Regions from separate parts of the Kitasatospora sp. NPDC048407 genome, predicted to be linked through region 4. Evidence: riboswitches for the same ligand, from Rfam matches in the RefSeq annotation. Region 4 holds a riboswitch; each other region holds the start of a gene.
What was found. Region 4 has a riboswitch for cyclic di-AMP ahead of ACGFWJ_RS07050 (transglycosylase family protein). Riboswitches for the same ligand answer to the same signal wherever they lie in the genome.
Positions count from the first base shown of each region.

Region 1: it holds a riboswitch for cyclic di-AMP, as region 4 does, so the genes downstream of both, ACGFWJ_RS35535 (transglycosylase family protein) here and ACGFWJ_RS07050 (transglycosylase family protein) in region 4, are expected to answer to the same signal.
Region 2: it holds a riboswitch for cyclic di-AMP, as region 4 does, so the genes downstream of both, ACGFWJ_RS32080 (NlpC/P60 family protein) here and ACGFWJ_RS07050 (transglycosylase family protein) in region 4, are expected to answer to the same signal.
Region 3: it holds a riboswitch for cyclic di-AMP, as region 4 does, so the genes downstream of both, ACGFWJ_RS22095 (transglycosylase family protein) here and ACGFWJ_RS07050 (transglycosylase family protein) in region 4, are expected to answer to the same signal.

Region 1 covers NZ_JBICXW010000039.1:17,148-21,272, forward strand. The annotation lists gene ACGFWJ_RS35530 (hypothetical protein) at 1-41, opposite strand, end outside; gene ACGFWJ_RS35535 (transglycosylase family protein) at 296-1,510, opposite strand; cyclic di-AMP (ydaO/yuaA leader) riboswitch at 1,516-1,692, opposite strand; gene ACGFWJ_RS35540 (hypothetical protein) at 1,798-1,953, shown strand; gene ACGFWJ_RS35545 (hypothetical protein) at 2,190-4,125, shown strand, end outside.
Region 2 covers NZ_JBICXW010000026.1:70,467-74,591, reverse strand. The annotation lists gene ACGFWJ_RS32085 (NlpC/P60 family protein) at 11-1,045, shown strand; cyclic di-AMP (ydaO/yuaA leader) riboswitch at 1,412-1,564, shown strand; gene ACGFWJ_RS32080 (NlpC/P60 family protein) at 1,575-2,645, shown strand; gene ACGFWJ_RS32075 (NlpC/P60 family protein) at 2,858-3,898, shown strand; gene ACGFWJ_RS32070 (hypothetical protein) at 4,027-4,125, shown strand, end outside.
Region 3 covers NZ_JBICXW010000012.1:47,638-51,762, reverse strand. The annotation lists gene ACGFWJ_RS22100 (cytochrome P450) at 1-1,053, shown strand, start outside; cyclic di-AMP (ydaO/yuaA leader) riboswitch at 1,296-1,495, shown strand; gene ACGFWJ_RS22095 (transglycosylase family protein) at 1,499-2,185, shown strand; gene eno (phosphopyruvate hydratase) at 2,438-3,727, shown strand; gene ACGFWJ_RS22085 (septum formation initiator family protein) at 3,929-4,125, shown strand, end outside.
Region 4 covers NZ_JBICXW010000002.1:371,917-376,041, reverse strand. The annotation lists gene ACGFWJ_RS07060 (MFS transporter) at 1-460, opposite strand, end outside; gene ACGFWJ_RS07055 (MFS transporter) at 584-1,831, opposite strand; cyclic di-AMP (ydaO/yuaA leader) riboswitch at 2,229-2,395, shown strand; gene ACGFWJ_RS07050 (transglycosylase family protein) at 2,399-3,541, shown strand; gene ACGFWJ_RS07045 (CapA family protein) at 3,564-4,125, opposite strand, start outside.

The DNA of each region.
Region 1 (4,125 bases), on a different contig from region 4:
AGCGCGAGGTCCGCGTCCAGCGTGATCGTCACCTTCGCCATCGCACCGCTCCAGGGGCTCGGGACTGCTTCCGGTCTTCGGCGTTCGGCGTTCGGCGTTCGGCGTTCGGCCTTCGGCGTTCGGCCTTCGGCGTTCGGCGTTCGGCGTTCGGCGTTCGGCCTTCGGTCTCGGCCGAGGATAGGCCGCTGCCCCCGGAGCCGACCAGGGTCCCCGAGGGCAGCGGTGTCCGCGGTGCGGTCACCTCATGCGCGTGCGCGTGCGCGTGGTGTGCGCGGTGCGTGTGGTGTCAGGCGGTTCAGACCCGACCGGCGAAGTCCGGCGCCCAGTTGGCGATGGTCTCGGTCTTCACGCCGGACTTCGGGTTGGCGGCCTCGACGTACTTGCCGTCGCCGATGTAGATCGCCACGTGGTAGACGCCCGAGTTGGAGCCGTTGTTCGACCAGAACAGCAGGTCGCCCGGCTGCAGGCTGTTCAGCGAGACCCGGGTCGAGTAGTCGGCCTGGTCCGCGGCCACGCGCGGCAGGCTGATGCCGGCCTGGCGGAACGCGGCCTGGGTCAGGCCCGAGCAGTCCCAGCCGCCGTTGCCGGTGCCGCCGTAGATGTACGGCTGGCCGACCTTCGACAGCGCGAAGTCGATCGCCGCGGCCTTGGAGCCGGTCGCCTTGACGGCGGCGGTGGCGGTCGTGGTGGCGGTCGTGGTGGTGGCGGCGGGCTTGGCGGGGGTGCTCGGCTGGGCCGGCGCGGGGGTGCTCGGCTTGGCCGGGGCGGACTGCTTGGCGGGCGCCGACTGCTTGGCCGGGGCCTGGGCGACCGCGACGTTGCCGAGCGCCAGCTTCTGACCGGGGTAGATCATGTCCGCGCCCTCGGTGAGGACGGAGCGGTTCAGCTCGTACAGCTTCTCCCAGCCGCCCTCGACGTTCTGACGCTGGGCGATGGCGGACAGCCAGTCGCCCGCCACGACGGTGTAGCTGCCGGAGGCCTGGGTGTCGGCCTGCGGCTGAGCCTGCGGGCGGCTCTGGGCCTGGCTCTGGCGCTGCTGCGGGGCCGGCTGCTGGGCCTGCTTCGGCGCCTGCGGCTGGGCCGGGGCCTGGGCCTGCGGCTTGGCGGTGGTGGTGGAGCCCGTGGAGGTGTCGACCTGCGGGGCGGCGCCGCCCTTGGTCAGACCGGCCTGGACCGAGCACACCGGCCAGGCGCCGGGGCCCTGGGAGGCCAGCACCTTCTCGGCGACGGCGATCTGCTGGTCCTTGGTGGCCAGGTCGGCGCGCGGGGCGAACGCGGTACCGCCGAAGGCGGCCCAGGTGGAGGCGGTGAACTGCAGGCCGCCGTAGAAACCGTTACCGGTGTTGATCGACCAGTTGCCACTGGACTCGCACTGCGCGACCTTGTCCCAGGTGGCCACCGAAGCGGCGGAGGCGGTACCCGCGGCCAGGCCGGGGACCGTGAGGCCGATGCCCACAACACCAGTGGTGGCAATCAGACGGCGGGCGCGCTTGGCGCTGATGGGCAGCATGAAGAAGCGTTCCTCTCCCACGCCTGCGAGGTGAGCTGTCGGATTCGGGCTGGAGTTGCCCGGCCGCGCACACCTTTCGGCGCGCACGGCTTCACCCCAAGCCCCGGACCGGTCCGTCAGGACCGCCCCAGGGCGACTTACCTGGTTCCCCCGCCCCTGCCGCGGTGCGTCATTGCATGAGCCGGCCCACCCGGCGGCAGGATTCGGCGTTCCGGGCGAGCTGGGTCCGTGTGTCCACGAACGTGGGCAGGACATTAAGCGGAATTAAGGACGATTAGCAAATTCCTGTGACGGCCGTCACCGGGTCCGAAAAATTCGATCAAGGAATTTTGGGCGAACTCCACGGCGAGCGGCCAAACCTGGGCTTCCGTCAGGAAATTGGCGATCTTGTGCCCGTTTTGGGTGGTTATGTGGCCTGCCGGGCGAATATTCGCCTTGGCTAGTGTTTGTGACCGACCGGATGGGGAGTTATGGGCGTTCTGTCCATCTTGTCCCGGGAGCTGAAGACCCTTTGCTGACAGGTCGTGGAATTGCGGCCATCGCCCATTTCTGCCGAACTGATGGGTGATGCTACGTCAGAATGCTTAGCTGTTTCGGAAGTCGCCGATTTCCGTTGTGACAGCCATCTATGCTGCCCGCGACGATTCGGAGTCCCTGCACGTTTCGGGAGGCGGCCATCGTGGAGCAGTGGGAGAACGCGCGGCAGCAGCGGCCGTTGTCGGGGCGGCGGCGGGTGTTGGCCTGGCTGGCGGTCGGGACGGTGGCGGCGGTCGGTGGGGGAGTGGTGCTGCGGCAGTCGTTGGCCGGGGCGGAGCCGGCGGCGGGGGCGGTGGGCGAGGGCGGGCGGCGGTGGTCGGATGCCGAGGGGTGGGGCGGGAAGGTGCCCGGGGCGGGGAGTGCCGTGCGGATCACCGACAAGGTGGTGCTGGACGGTGATGCCAAGGTCGGGTCGCTGCTGATCGACACGGGTGGGTCGCTGGTGTTCGCCGGGGACCGGTCGGTGACGTTGGAGAGTGCGGGCAACGTCGAGGTCCGCGGGGTGCTGGCGCTCGCGCCCGATGCGGCGCACACCCATACCTTGCGCTTTCCCGACATCGACGAACGGCGGTTCCAGGGCGGCGGCATGACCGTCGTCGACACCGACACCGGCCTGTGGGTCACCGGCCGCGGTTACCTGCGGCTGGACGGTGCGCCCCGGACGGCGTGGGTGCGGGCCGCGACCGAGCTGAAGGCGGGGGACACCGTACTGAAGCTGGCGGTGGCGCCGGAGGGTTGGCAGGTGGGTGACGAGCTCGCCGTCACGCCGACCGCGCCGCCCGATGCCGAGGGGTTCTCCGATGCGTACGACCTGGTGACGGTTCAGCGGGTGGACGGCCCGAGCGTCACGCTGGCCGCGCCGTTGCAGCACGCGCACCCGCGGGTGAGTCTCGGTGGTGGGGCGGTGTTCGGGGCGGAGGTGCTCAACCTGACGCGTAACGTGCGGGTCGAGGGCACCGAGCAGGGGCGGGCGCACGTCCACCTGACGTCCAGCCGGCCGGCCGATGTGCGGCATGCGGTGCTGCGGCGCGTCGGGCCGCGGGCGGTGGGGAAGGAGAGTTGGAACGGGCAGCCCGTGAGCGAGCCGGTGCTCGGGCGGTACGGGTTGCACTTCCACATGCTGCTGGACACCTCGCGCGGCACGGTGGTCGAGGGCGTGGTGGTGCGCGACGCCGGAAGCCACGCGTTCGTGCCGCACAACAGTCACGGCATCACGTTCCGCGGCTGCATCTCCCACAACACCTGGGAGGACGCGTACTGGTGGGACGGCCCGATCGACACCCGCACCCCGCAGGGCCCGTCCGACGACATCGCGTACGAGGGGTGCGTCGCCTCCAGGACGGTGTTCGAACCGAATCCGCGCGGCTACCGGCTGACCGGCTTCAGCCTCGGCGCGGGCACCGGCTCCTCGGCGAAGGACTGCGTGGCCGTCGGCGTGCAGGGCGCGACCGGGGCGTCCGGGTACGAGTGGCCGGAGACCAGCGAGGGGGTGTGGACGTTCGAGAACTGCCTGGCGCACAACAACCTGGAGAACGGCATCTTCGTCTGGCAGAACTCCGAACACCCGCACACCGTCAGCCGGTTCGCCGCCTACCACAACGGCGGCTGGGGCATCGAGCACGGCGCCTACCTGAACGACTTCGCCTACCGCGCCTCGGTGCTGTACGGCAACGCCGCCGGCGGGATCGCCGTCCACGCGCTCGGGCGCGACAAGGGCACGGTGTTCGACGGGCTGCTGATCGACGCCGCCGGGAAGTCCGACTACGCGGTGGCCACCCTCAAACACCAACTCGACGGCGAACTCGTCACCCTGAGCCGCAGCCGGCTGACCGGCTACCGCAAGGCCGGGGTGGCGTTCCGGGCCACCGGGGACGGGAAGCCCGACGACATCGCGGTGCTGGACTGCGAGTTCGGCGACGGCCCCGAACTGTGGCTCGACCCGGACGCGCCCGCGCCCAAGCAGATCCTGTTCCGCAAGGCCGGACAGTCGGAGACGCTCGCGCTCGGCAAAGCCGGCCCCGGACTCGCCGCCGGACCGTGGAACGCCGCCACCAGCCCCGCCGCCGCGCCCACGCCGC
Region 2 (4,125 bases), on a different contig from region 4:
GAGCACCGCCTTGGCCTCCCACCGCCGTCCCAAGCAGCCGAGTCGCGCCCGGGTGACCGTGCTCACCGCTGCCGCCGCGACCGCGGTCGCCCTGTCGGCCCAGGTGAGTGCGCACGCCGCGCCGGCCCAGCCGAACAAGGACGAGATCAAGGCGCAGGTCGACAAGCTCATGGAGGAGCAGGAGCAGGCGGCCGAGAAGTACAACGGCGCCAAGGAGCAGGCCGACCAGCTCCGCAAGCAGGCCGACCAGCTGCAGGACCAGCTGGCCCGCAGCCAGGACCAGCTGAACGAGCTGTCCTCCGGGCTCGCGGCGGTGGCCGGCGACCAGTACCGGCACGCGGGCGTCGACCCGTCGATGCAGCTGATGCTCTCCGCCGACCCGGACAAGTACCTGGACAAGGCGTCCTCCTTCGACCAGGCGGCCAGCACCCAGGCCGAGACCCTGAAGTCGCTGCAGGACCAGCAGCGCCGGCTGAACCAGCAGAAGCAGGAAGCGGCGGACGTCCTGAAGGAGCTGGACAACTCCACCCAGGCGCTCAACGACGCCAAGAACGAGGTCAGGACCAAGCTGGAGCAGGCGCAGAACCTGCTCAACCAGCTCTCCGCCTCCGACCGGCGGGCGATCACGCAAGGCGACGGCGCCGCCTCGCGCAGTGCCGACCGGGTCGACCCGGCCACCCTGCCGAAGGCCGCCGGCTACGCCGGGGTCGCGGTGCAGCGGGCGCTCGACAAGCGCGGTGCGCCGTACGTGTGGGGTGCGACCGGCCCGAGCACCTTCGACTGCTCCGGCCTGATGGTGTGGGCGTACGCGCAGGCCGGCGTGTCGCTGCCGCGCACCTCGCAGGCGCAGGGCAGCTACGGCGCCAGCGTCGGCACCGACTGGCACAACGCCCAGCCCGGTGACCTGGTGGTCTACTACGGCGACCGGCACCACGTCGGCATGTACATCGGCAACGGCATGGTGGTGCACGCGCCGCACACCGGTGACGTGGTGAAGACCATGAAGGTCGACGCGATGCCGATCTCGACCATCCGTCGGGTCTGACGGTCCGACAAACCGGACATAGGCCCCTCGGGGCGACAATTGACACGCCGTGACACGCCCGGGCGGGTCGAGATCCTGCTGTGATCTCGAACACGTCCGGGCGTCGCGTTTCCCTGGTGAACGGCGGGAAATGCTACGCACTGCGCAACGGATCCCTTACGTTCGGTCAGTTTCGTAATCGAAATTGACTCAGATTCAGATTTTTTTCCGACAAGGATTTGAACGGATCACGGATCGGTTACTAGGGTCATAGTTCGACCACCGCAGAGTCGATCGCCCAAGGGGGGCGACGGCGGAGGTCGCCGCCGAGTCCGTGACGCAGCGGGTGGATCGCCAGAACGAGATCCGCCGACGGGGATACCCCTGAGGGGGTTGCTGTCGAACGGAGCCGGGGAACCACGTTCCCCCGGGGTGAATCGGCGCCAGGTCGGCCGCGAGAGCGGCCGGTGAGGCGCTGTAGGGCGTCTCTTCCGGCCCGAACCCGTCAGCTCACCCGGTAGGCGGTGTGAGGAAGAAGGAGTCCGCCTTCGTGGCGTCCCATCGCCGTCCCAAGCCCGTCGGCCGTGCCCGGGTCTCGATTCTCACTGCCGCTGCCGCCACCGCCGTCGCGCTGTCCGCCCAGACCGGCGCGCACGCCGACCCGGCGCCCACCAAGGACCAGGTCAAGGCGCAGGTCGACCAGCTCAACGAGCAGGCCGAGGTGAAGACCGAGGCGCTCAACGCCTCCGTCGAGAAGCAGCAGAACCTGCAGAAGCAGGTCACCCAACTGCAGGACCAGCTGGCCCGCCAGCAGGAGCAGGTGGCCACCGTCCAGGACAGCCTGGCGACGATCGCCGCCGAGCAGTACCGCAACGGCGGCATGCCGCAGACCATGCAGCTGATGCTCTCCAGCAACCCGGACAGCTTCCTCGGGCAGGCCGGCACGCTGAACACGGTCGGCGCCACCCAGGCCGACCTGCTCAAGAGCTTCAAGGCCGAGCAGGCCAAGCTCGACGGGCAGCGCGAGGAGGCCGCGCAGAAGCTCGCCGAACTGGACACCACCACGAAGGCCCTCAAGGCCGACAAGGAAGACGTCCAGTCCAAGCTGGCCAAGGCGCAGGAGCTGCTCAACACGCTCACCCAGAAGGAGCGCGACGATCTCGCGGCGGCCGAGGCCAAGGCCGCGAACGACTCCCGCACCCAGGCCGAGCGCGCCTCCCGCGACAACACCCGCACCGACCTCGGCGCCCCGCCGGCGCAGGCGCCGGCCGGCTACGCGGGTGCCGCGATGAACGCCGCGCTGTCCAAGCTGGGCAGCTGGTACTCCTACGGCGCGGCCGGCCCGAGCACCTTCGACTGCTCCGGTCTGATGCAGTGGGCGTACGCCCAGGCGGGTGTCTCCATCCCGCGCACCTCGCAGGCCCAGGCGGGTGCCGGCACCAGCCTCGGCACCAACATCGCCAACGCCCGTCCGGGTGACCTGATCATCTACTACGGCGACCAGCACCACGTCGGCATGTACGTCGGAAACGGGCAGATCGTGCACGCCCCGCACACCGGCGCGCAGGTCCGCTACGAGTCGGCGACCGTCATGCCGATCACCAAGATCGTCCGGATCTGACGGCCGCTCGGAGCCTTCGGCCCGGCACCCCGCACAGGGGGTGCCGGGCCGCCCTCGTTCCGGTGTCCGATTCGCGGTCGAATATTCGAAGTTGTCAGGGTTTGGACTGGATCCGTCCGACTCGCTAACCTCTGCCCCGGCCCCCCGTGCGGACGGCCGTCCGATCCGCGGGCGGCGGCGGAGGCCGGAGCTCAGGAACGGAGTCGTCGCACGTGCCAGTGCACCGTCGCCCCCCACTGCCCGGTGTCCAACGCCTCGCCCGAGCCCTGGCGCTCACCGCCGCCGCGACGGGCGTGATCCATCTCGGCGTCGCCCCGGCCGCCGCCACTCCGGCCGACCCGCCGGACCGCGCCGACGTCAAGGCGCAGGTCGACCAGCTGTACGACGAGGCCGAGCAGGCCTCCGAGAAGTACAACGCCGCCCAGGAACAGCAGAAACGGCTGCAGCGCGAGGCCGGCATCCTGCTGACCCAGGTCGCCGCCGGGCAGGACGACCTCAACCGGCTGCGCGCCGACCTCGGGGCGGTGGTCGCCGCCCAGTACCGCGCCCAGGGCCTCGATCCCACGCTGCGGCTGATGCTCGACAACGACCCGGCGTCCTACCTGGCCGGCGCCCGCTCGCTCGGCCAGGCCACCGCCCGGCAGAACGAGACCCTGCGCGACCTGCGCGAACGACAACGCCGGCTGGACCAGCGCCGTCAGGAGACCGCGGCCAAACTCGACGAACTGGAACAGGTCCGGCACCGCCTGGCCGCCGCCAAGGACGAAGTCCGCACCCGCCTCGCCCGGGCCCGGCAGCTGCTCGGCGACCTCACCGCCGCCGAGCGCGACCGGCTCGCCTACGACGACGACGCCCGGGCCGCCCGCGGCGCCGACCGCTTCGACCTCGGCAACGAGCCCCCCGCGTCCGACCGCGCCGCCGCCGCGCTGAACGCGGCCGTCTCGAAGATCGGCTCCTCGTACGTGTACGGATCCACCGGGCCCAGCACGTTCGACTGCTCCGGTCTGATGTACTGGGCGTGGCGGCAGGCCGGAGTGACCCTGCCGCGGACCTCGCAGGGGCAGGCCTCGGCCGGCCGGCGGGTGAGCCTCGCCGAAGCCCGGCCCGGAGACCTGGTGATCTTCTTCAAGGACAGGCACCACGTCGGCATGTACGCCGGCGGCGGTGTCGTCGTGCACGCGCCGCACCCCGGCGCCCGGGTCCGCTACGAGAGCGTCAGCGCGATGCCGGTCAACTCGGTGGTGCGGGTCTGAGCCAGCACGAGCCCCTGGTCACCGACCTGCCGCAGGCGCCGGCGCCGCGGCAGGCCGGTGCTTCGCCGTCCCGGCGGGCCGCGCTGCTGGTCGCCGCCGGGTGCGCGGCCCAGCTCTCGCTGCCCCGGGTGCTCCCCGCCGGGCCCGCCGGACCGGCCGCCGCCCCGCCCGGGCCGGGCGCGCCGTCCGGGGCCCGGGACGCCGTCGCGCAGGTGCTGTCGCGGCGG
Region 3 (4,125 bases), on a different contig from region 4:
AAGAACCCGGCGCACCACAGCGAACAGGCGCACCGCACCGGCCGGGTGGGCATCCCGGGCGAGCGGCAGGCCGACCTGATGACCCATCTGCTGAACATCGACCCGCCGGACCACACCCGGCTGCGCCGCCTGGTGTCGAAGGCGTTCACACCGCGCCGGGTCGCCGAGTTCGAACCGCGGGTGCAGCAGCTCACCGACCGCCTGATCGACTCCTTCGCGGAGCGCGGCGAGGTCGATCTGATCCACGAGTTCGCCTTCCCGCTGCCGATCTACGCGATCTGCGACCTGCTCGGCGTCCCGCCCGAGGACCAGGACGACCTGCGCGACTGGGCCGGCATGATGATCCGCCATACCGGTGGCAAGCGCGGGGGAGTGGGCCGCGCGGTCAAGCAGATCCGCGGCTACCTGGCCGACCTGATCCACCGCAAGCGCGCCGACCTCGGCGACGACCTGATCTCCGGCCTGATCCGGGCCAGCGACCACGGCGAGCACCTGAGCGAGAACGAGGCCGCGGCGATGGCCTTCATCTTGTTGTTTGCGGGGTTCGAGACGACCATTAATTTGATCGGCAATGGGGCATTTGCCCTGCTCCGCAACCCCGTTCAGCGCACCCTGCTCCAAGAGTCGCTGGCGCGCGGGGAGTCGGGCCTGTTGGAGACCGGCATCGAGGAACTCCTGCGCTACGACGGGCCGGTGGAGCTGGCGACCTGGCGGTTCGCCACCCGGCCACTGAGCATCGGCGGGGTGGACATCCCGGCGGGCGACCCGGTGCTGGTGGTGCTGGCCGCGGCGGACCGCGACCCGGACCGGTTCTCCGACGAGAACACCCTGGACCTGGCCCGGACGGACAATCCGCACCTCGGTTTCGGACACGGCATCCACTACTGCATCGGTGCGCCGCTGGCCCGGCTCGAAGGGCAGCGCGCGATCGGCACACTGCTGACACGGCTGCCGGACCTCCAGTTGGCCGCCGATCCGGCCGAACTCCGTTGGCGGGGTGGGCTGATCATGCGCGGACTGCGCGAACTCCCGGTCTCCTTCACGCCCCGCTGACCCGGTTTCGACCGCCGCCGCGCCGCCCTCGCCCCGCCCCCGCACGTCACCGTCCGTGAGCCCGGTGGGGGCGCGGGTGCGCCCCCACCTCGGGCGAATACGGACATACATGGACGGTTTGTGCACGAGAGGTGAAGGTCCGTAATTTCGACGTGATACCGGTGATATGAGCTTGTGATTGCTCGTCAGCTCTGCTTACTCTCCGATTTGCCCGCAGCTGCGGGCCCCGAGCGCGGCACGCCGAGTCCTGTCCGCCGCACCCTCGGGACACCGACCAGGATTCGGACAGGAGCGGGGGAACCAGGTGTGAACGCCGTACTCCCAACGGCTTGGGGTGAAGCCGCCGGGGAACGGACGCAACCGCGTCCGGACCTCCCGGCGGCCGGGCCAGCCTCCCGGTCCGAACCCGACAGCTCACCTCGTAGGCGTGCGGAGAGGAAGTCCCATGCTGTTCACCGGTACTGGACGTCACCGCCGTAGCACCAAGGCCGAGAAGGTCGTCGCCGCTGCCGGCGTCGCCTCCGTGGGCCTGGCCCTGCCCCTGCTCTCCGCCACCGGAGCGGCAGCCGCACCCGCCGACACCTGGGACCGCGTGGCCCAGTGCGAGAGTGGCGGGGACTGGAGCATCAACACCGGAAACGGGTACTACGGCGGCCTGCAGTTCTCCTCCTCCACCTGGCGCGCCTACGGCGGCGGCGACTACGCCGCCCGCGCCGACCAGGCCACCCGCTCCGAGCAGATCGCGGTGGCCGAGCGGGTGCTCGCCTCCCAGGGGCCCGGCGCCTGGCCGTCCTGCTCGATCAAGGCCGGCCTGTCCCGCGACGGCGACAGCTCCGAGGACACCGCCTCCCGCTCGCAGCAGCGCGCGGCGGCGCCCGAGCAGAAGCAGGCGAAGTCGCAGCAGGCGCCGAAGTCGCAGCAGCAGTCGAAGAGTTCGAAGCAGAGCGCCCCGGCCGACGCGCCGACGCAGTCCGGCACCGGGAACTACACCGTGCAGGAGGGCGACACGCTGTCCGGGATCGCCGCCGCGCGGAACGTGTCCGGCGGCTGGGAGCAGCTGTTCCGGGCGAACCGCGAACTGATCGGCGCCGACCCCGATGTGATCATGCCCGGCCAGGTGCTGGCGCTGTGACGGCGCGGTCCGGCCGGCTCCGGCCCGGCGGTGGTATAGACCCTTCGTCGGTCTGACGATTCGTCCGCTCCGGGCGTGCGCCCAGCAGTTCGCGCCGCCCGGAGCCCGCCGCCGACGGGCAAACAGGTGAACTACCAGTGAGTAGCCGGGTCACACGGTGAGACGGGGCCCGGCCGGGCGTGGCCGTGGGCATGTCTGCGGCTAGGCTCTGGGCGTAACGACCACACATCCGCTTCCGCTAGGAGATGCCTCGTGCCGTCCATTGATGTCGTCGTAGCCCGTGAGATCCTCGACTCCCGCGGCAACCCCACGGTCGAGGTCGAGGTCGGTCTCGACGATGGCAGCACCGGTCGTGCGGCTGTCCCGTCGGGTGCCTCCACCGGCGCCTTCGAGGCGCTGGAGCTCCGCGACGGCGACAAGAACCGCTACTTCGGCAAGGGCGTCGAGAAGGCCGTCCTCGCCGTCATCGAGCAGATCGGCCCGGAGCTGGTCGGCTACGACGCCACCGAGCAGCGCCTGATCGACCAGGCCATGCTCGACCTGGACGCCACCCCGGACAAGTCCTCGCTCGGCGCCAACGCCATCCTCGGCGTCTCGCTCGCCGTCGCGCACGCCGCCTCCGAGGCCAGCGACCTGCCGCTGTTCCGCTACCTGGGCGGCCCGAACGCGCACGTGCTGCCGGTCCCGATGATGAACATCCTCAACGGCGGCTCGCACGCGGACTCCAACGTCGACATCCAGGAGTTCATGATCGCCCCGATCGGCGCGGAGTCCTTCTCCGAGGCCGTCCGCTGGGGCGTCGAGGTCTACCACACCCTCAAGGGCGTGCTGAAGGAGCGCGGGCTGTCCACCGGCCTGGGCGACGAGGGCGGCTTCGCCCCGAACCTGGACTCCAACCGCGAGGCCCTGGACCTCATCACCGAGGCCATCAAGAAGGCCGGCTACACCCCGGGCAAGGACATCGCGCTCGCCCTGGACGTCGCCGCGTCCGAGTTCTACAAGGACGGCGCCTACCAGTTCGAGGGCAAGGCCCTGTCGGCCGCCGAGCTGGTCGAGTACTACGCCGAGCTGGTCGCCGCCTACCCGCTGGTCTCCATCGAGGACCCGCTGGACGAGTCCGACTGGGACGGCTGGAAGGCCATCACCGACAAGCTGGGCGACAAGGTCCAGCTGGTCGGCGACGACCTGTTCGTCACCAACCCGGAGCGCCTGCGCAAGGGCATCGAGACCGGCACCGCCAACGCGCTGCTGGTGAAGGTCAACCAGATCGGCTCGCTCACCGAGACCCTGGACGCCGTCGAGCTGGCCCAGCGCAACGGCTACCGCTGCATGATGTCGCACCGCTCCGGCGAGACCGAGGACGTCACCATCGCCGACCTCGCCGTGGCCACCAACTGCGGCCAGATCAAGACCGGCGCCCCGGCCCGCTCCGAGCGCGTCGCCAAGTACAACCAGCTGCTGCGCATCGAGGAGATCCTCGACGACGCTGCGGAGTACGCCGGCCGCGGCGCGTTCCCGCGCTTCCGCTCTGCGGACAAGTAAGCACAGTCGCTCCGCGGACAAGTAAGCACAGTCGCTCCGCGGACAAGTAAGCACAGTCGCTCCGCGGACAAGTAAGCACAGTCGCTCCGCGGACAAGTAAGCACAGCAAGGGCTGATCGCCGAGCCTGTTGTGACCGGTGCCCCGGCCTCCACCGCGTATGGTGGGGCCGGGGCACCGGCATGCGCAGGAGGGGCGACCAGATGGCCAAGTGGAGAATTCCCGGACTGGCGGCGCGCCCGCGCTTCACCAGCCGGGCCACCGTGCTGGTCCTCGTCCTGTGCTCGCTGGTGGCGATACTCGCGTACCCGGCCCGGCAGTACATCGCGCAGCGCGGCGAGATCGCCGATCAGCGGGCCAAGGCCGATCACGCCCGCCAGCAGGTCGACGAACTGCGCCG
Region 4 (4,125 bases):
CCGTGGTGGACCAGGTGAGGCCCTGGTTGATGCCCAGCAGCACGTTCGCCGCGACGATCCAGCCCCAGGTCGGGCCCCAGGCCAGCATCGCCGGTATCGGCAGGGCCACCAGCCAGCCCGCGATCAGCACCGGCCTGCGCCCGTACCGGTCGGAGAGGGTGCCGGCGAAGAAGTTGGTGACCGCCTTGGTCGCGCCGAACGCCAGGATGTACGTCAGCGCACCCGTGTAGGCGGACAGGTGGAAGACCTTGTCGGCGAGCAGCGGCAGAACCGTCCGCTCCTGCCCGAGCATGCCCCCGACCAGGGCGTTGACCGCCACCAGCAGGCCGAACTGCGCGAGGTTGGCGCGCAGCCCGAGCCGGATCGGGCGGCCACCGGGCCCGCCGGCCGGGATGGCGGGCGGAGCAGTGGTCGGCGCGGCTGCCCGGGGTGGCAGCGGGCGCTGGGCCTCGACGGACATGGACGGCTCCCGGGTGGTGCGTGATGCGTGGAACGTGGTGCGTGGAACGTGGTGCGTGGTGCGGTGCTCCGCCGGCGTTGACCGCGCGGCGTGCACGACGAGCCTATTCCACTCTTTCATGGATTACTGGATAGGTGCGTCCACCTGTGGTCGTGCGGGCAGCTTCCGGACGGCCGGCAGCGCGAGCAGGAGGAGGGCGGCGGGCACTCCCAGCGCGGTCATGCCGAACAGCGTTCGGTGCACGCCGATCCCGTCCGCGAGCGGGCCTGCGAGCACCAGGCCGAGTGGCATCAGCGCCACCGAGATCAGGTGGTCGTAGGAGCTGACCCGCGACAGCACCTGCTCGGGTATGTGCACCTGGAGTGAGGTCTCCCACAGCACGAAGCAGAGCGAGACGCCGACTCCGGTGCAGGCCTCCAGCAGGGCGATCACCGCGACCGGAGCACCGGATCCGATGATCAGCGCCTGGCAGGAGGCAATCGCCATCCCGACGGCCGCCACCGCCATCGGCCGGGCCGGTTTCAGGCGGTAGGCGCAGACGTCTCCGACGATCGAGCCGAGGCCGAAGGCGGTGACCACCACGGCCCAGGCGCCGGCCCCGCCCCACTCGCGGTCCGCCAGGACCGGGCCGAGCACGAACACCGAGGGCAACACCACCACGTGGTACACCGCGATCGCGAGCATGCCCGACCACACCCAGGCCCGTTCTCGCACCTGCCGCCAGCCGACCCGGAGTTCGGCCAGGAACCCGAGTCGCTCGGCCTGCTCCGCACTGGCCCGCCCGCCCACCGCACCGAGTCTCGCCAGCACGGCGGCGCTGGCCGCGAAGCTCGCGGCATCCACCATCAGGGCACCGCCGGGCCCGGCAAGGGCGACCAGCGCGCCGGCCAGCACCGGGCCGATCACCAACCCCACCGAGTGGACGAGCCCGCGCAAGGCATTGGCCTCGCCCAGCCGTTCACCGGACACCAGCAGCGGGATCAGCCCGGTGGAGGCGGGCAGGAAGAACGCGTCCGCCACCCCGAACACCACCATCAGCAGTGCCAGCACCCCGACCCGGGCCGTCCCGGTGAGCAGCAACACCGCGACGGCCGCCTGGACCACGCACCGCACCAGATCGGAGGCCAGCATGATCCGCTGTCTTGGCATCCGGTCCGCCCACACGCCGCCGATCAGCATGAACACCAGCACCGGCAGCAGGCCCGCCGAAGCCACCAGGCCGACATCGGCGGCCGACCCGCCGATCGACAGCACGGCGAACGGCAGCGCGACGAACGACACCCTGTCGCCCAGGACGGACAGCGACTGGCCGACGAACAGACGGGCGAACTGGCGCTCCACCCGGAGTACTTCGGGAATCAGCACAGCCACGGGCACCTCCACAGCGGGTCGGGGAACAGCGATCACCGCGATGGTAGGAAGCTCCCGAAGCAGCTGTCGCGCGATTTATCCGCAACGCCTGCAATGCCCGGATATCGCTCAACTCGCTTTAATTCCACGGCATTTGATGACAATTCAGCTTCCAAGGCCCAAGCGGGACCGTCCGCCTTCCCTCCCCCCGCTCCCCCAATCCCACCGATCGGCCAGACTTTCGCACCCGACCATCGGACCGCCGGATCACCCGACCGCCCGACCGCCCGGGCAGCGCAACTCGGCCGTAATACGGCCGCGATGAGCTTGTGATTGCTCCGTTCGAGTGATTAGGCTCGGTCCGGCCCGCACCGCCGGGCCCCGCACGCGGCAACGCCGAACCCTGTCCGCCGCGTTGCCGGGTCGACCACCACAACCCTTGGACAGGGACGGGGGAACCAGGTACGTCGCCGCCCCCACGGCTAGGGGTGAAGCCTCCGCACCGGCTCCCGCCGGCACACGGCGGCCGGGCCTCCCTCCGGTCCGAACCCGACAGCTCACCTCGCAGGCGTGCGGAGAGGATCTGGCATGCTCTTCACGGGTTCCGGGCGCCACCGTCGGCAGAGCCAGGCGGAGAAAGCCGCCGAGCGGGCGATCGCCGCAGCCGGCGTCGCCGGCGTCGGCCTCGCCCTGCCCCTGCTCGCCGTGACGGGTGCGCAGGCCGCCCCCAGCACGGTCTGGGACCGGGTCGCCGACTGCGAGAGCGGCGGCAACTGGAGTTCCGACTCGGGCAACGGCCTGTACGGCGGCCTCCAGATCACCGCCCAGCGCTGGATCGACTACGGCGGTACCCGGTACGCCGAGCTGCCCAGCGGAGCCACCCGCAGCCAGCAGATCGCGGTCGCCGAACGGATCCTGGCCACCGAGGGCCCGCAGCCATGGGTGTCCTGCGCCGACACGGCGGGCCTGCGCACGGTCAGCGCCCCCGGCGTGGTGGACAACAACGACTCGGCGGACGAATCGGGTGCGCTGCGCGGCGCCCGCGGCATCGCCGCCGTCAACACCGCCTCGGACGGCACCGTCGCCCCGCAGAACGCCACTCCGGTGTTCTCCGGCCTGCCCGGCTACGACCCGGTGTACCACGTGTACTGGTACGAGAAGAACGGCGGTTGGTTCTGGACCAGCCACCAGAGCCTGTACGAGCGCTACATACAGCTGACGCACCCCCAGCCGCCTGCGGCCACGCCGTCCCCGGCCCCCACCCCGGAGAGCCCGGCCACCCCGACCGCTCCGACCGCTCCGACTACGCCGACTGCGCCGTCGACCGACCCGAGCCCGACCCCGACCACACCGTCCGACAACCAGAACGGCAACGGAAACGGGAACGGCGCCGAGAACGGCAACGGCACAGGCCACGGCAACGACCAGGGCCAGGGTCAGGACAGCCACGGCAACGGCGGCACCCAGCAGCCCACCACCCCCGACCCGGCCACCACCACGCCGCCCCCGAGCGCCTCCACGCCCGGCAGCGCGCCCGCGCCCGCCGAATCCCCGTCCGCCGCGACCCCGTCCCCGCAGCCGTACACCGTCGGCCCGGGCGACACGCTGGCGAAGATCGCCCGCAGCCACGAGCTGAACGGCGGCTGGAGCGGTCTCTACCAGAGCAACCAGCAGGTGGTGGGCGAGAACCCGGACCTGATCCACCCGGGCCAGGTGCTGAACCTGGGCTGACGGCCGCCCGGTCGAGCCGCCGTCACTTCGGGACGGCGGCCAGTCCGGTGCAGCCGCGCAGGCCGTCGCGGCGCTGCTGGGCGGCCTTCGCCGCGCTGCCGGTCTGCGGGACGGGCACGCCGCGGCCGTCGATGTGGGCGGGGGTGAAGGTTTCTCCGGTGACGCGTCCGTCGGTGCTGATGGTGAGTGTGGTGACGCCGGTCTCGTCGGAAGCGGTGTAGTTCGAGGTGCCGTACCAGAGGAAGTTGCCGAAGCCGTACGCCACGTAGGTGTTCCCGAGCATGCCCGCGCCGAGCATGGTGTGGGCGTGGGTGCCGACCACGGCGGTGGCGCCGGCCGTGGCGAGCTTCTTGGCGAGTGCGGTCTGCGCGGCGGTCGGGCAGGCCACGCCTTCCTCGCCCCAGTGCAGGTAGACCAGCACCACGGGCGCCTGCGCCTTGGCCTCGGTGACGGCGCGCAGCAGGGCCTTCTCGTCGAACGCGGAGGCGATGCCGGCCTTGTGCTCGCCGGCCCGCCACTTCTGGTTGGTGATTTCGTCGACCTGGCTCGCCGCCAGGACGGCGACCTTTGTTCCGCGCACGTCG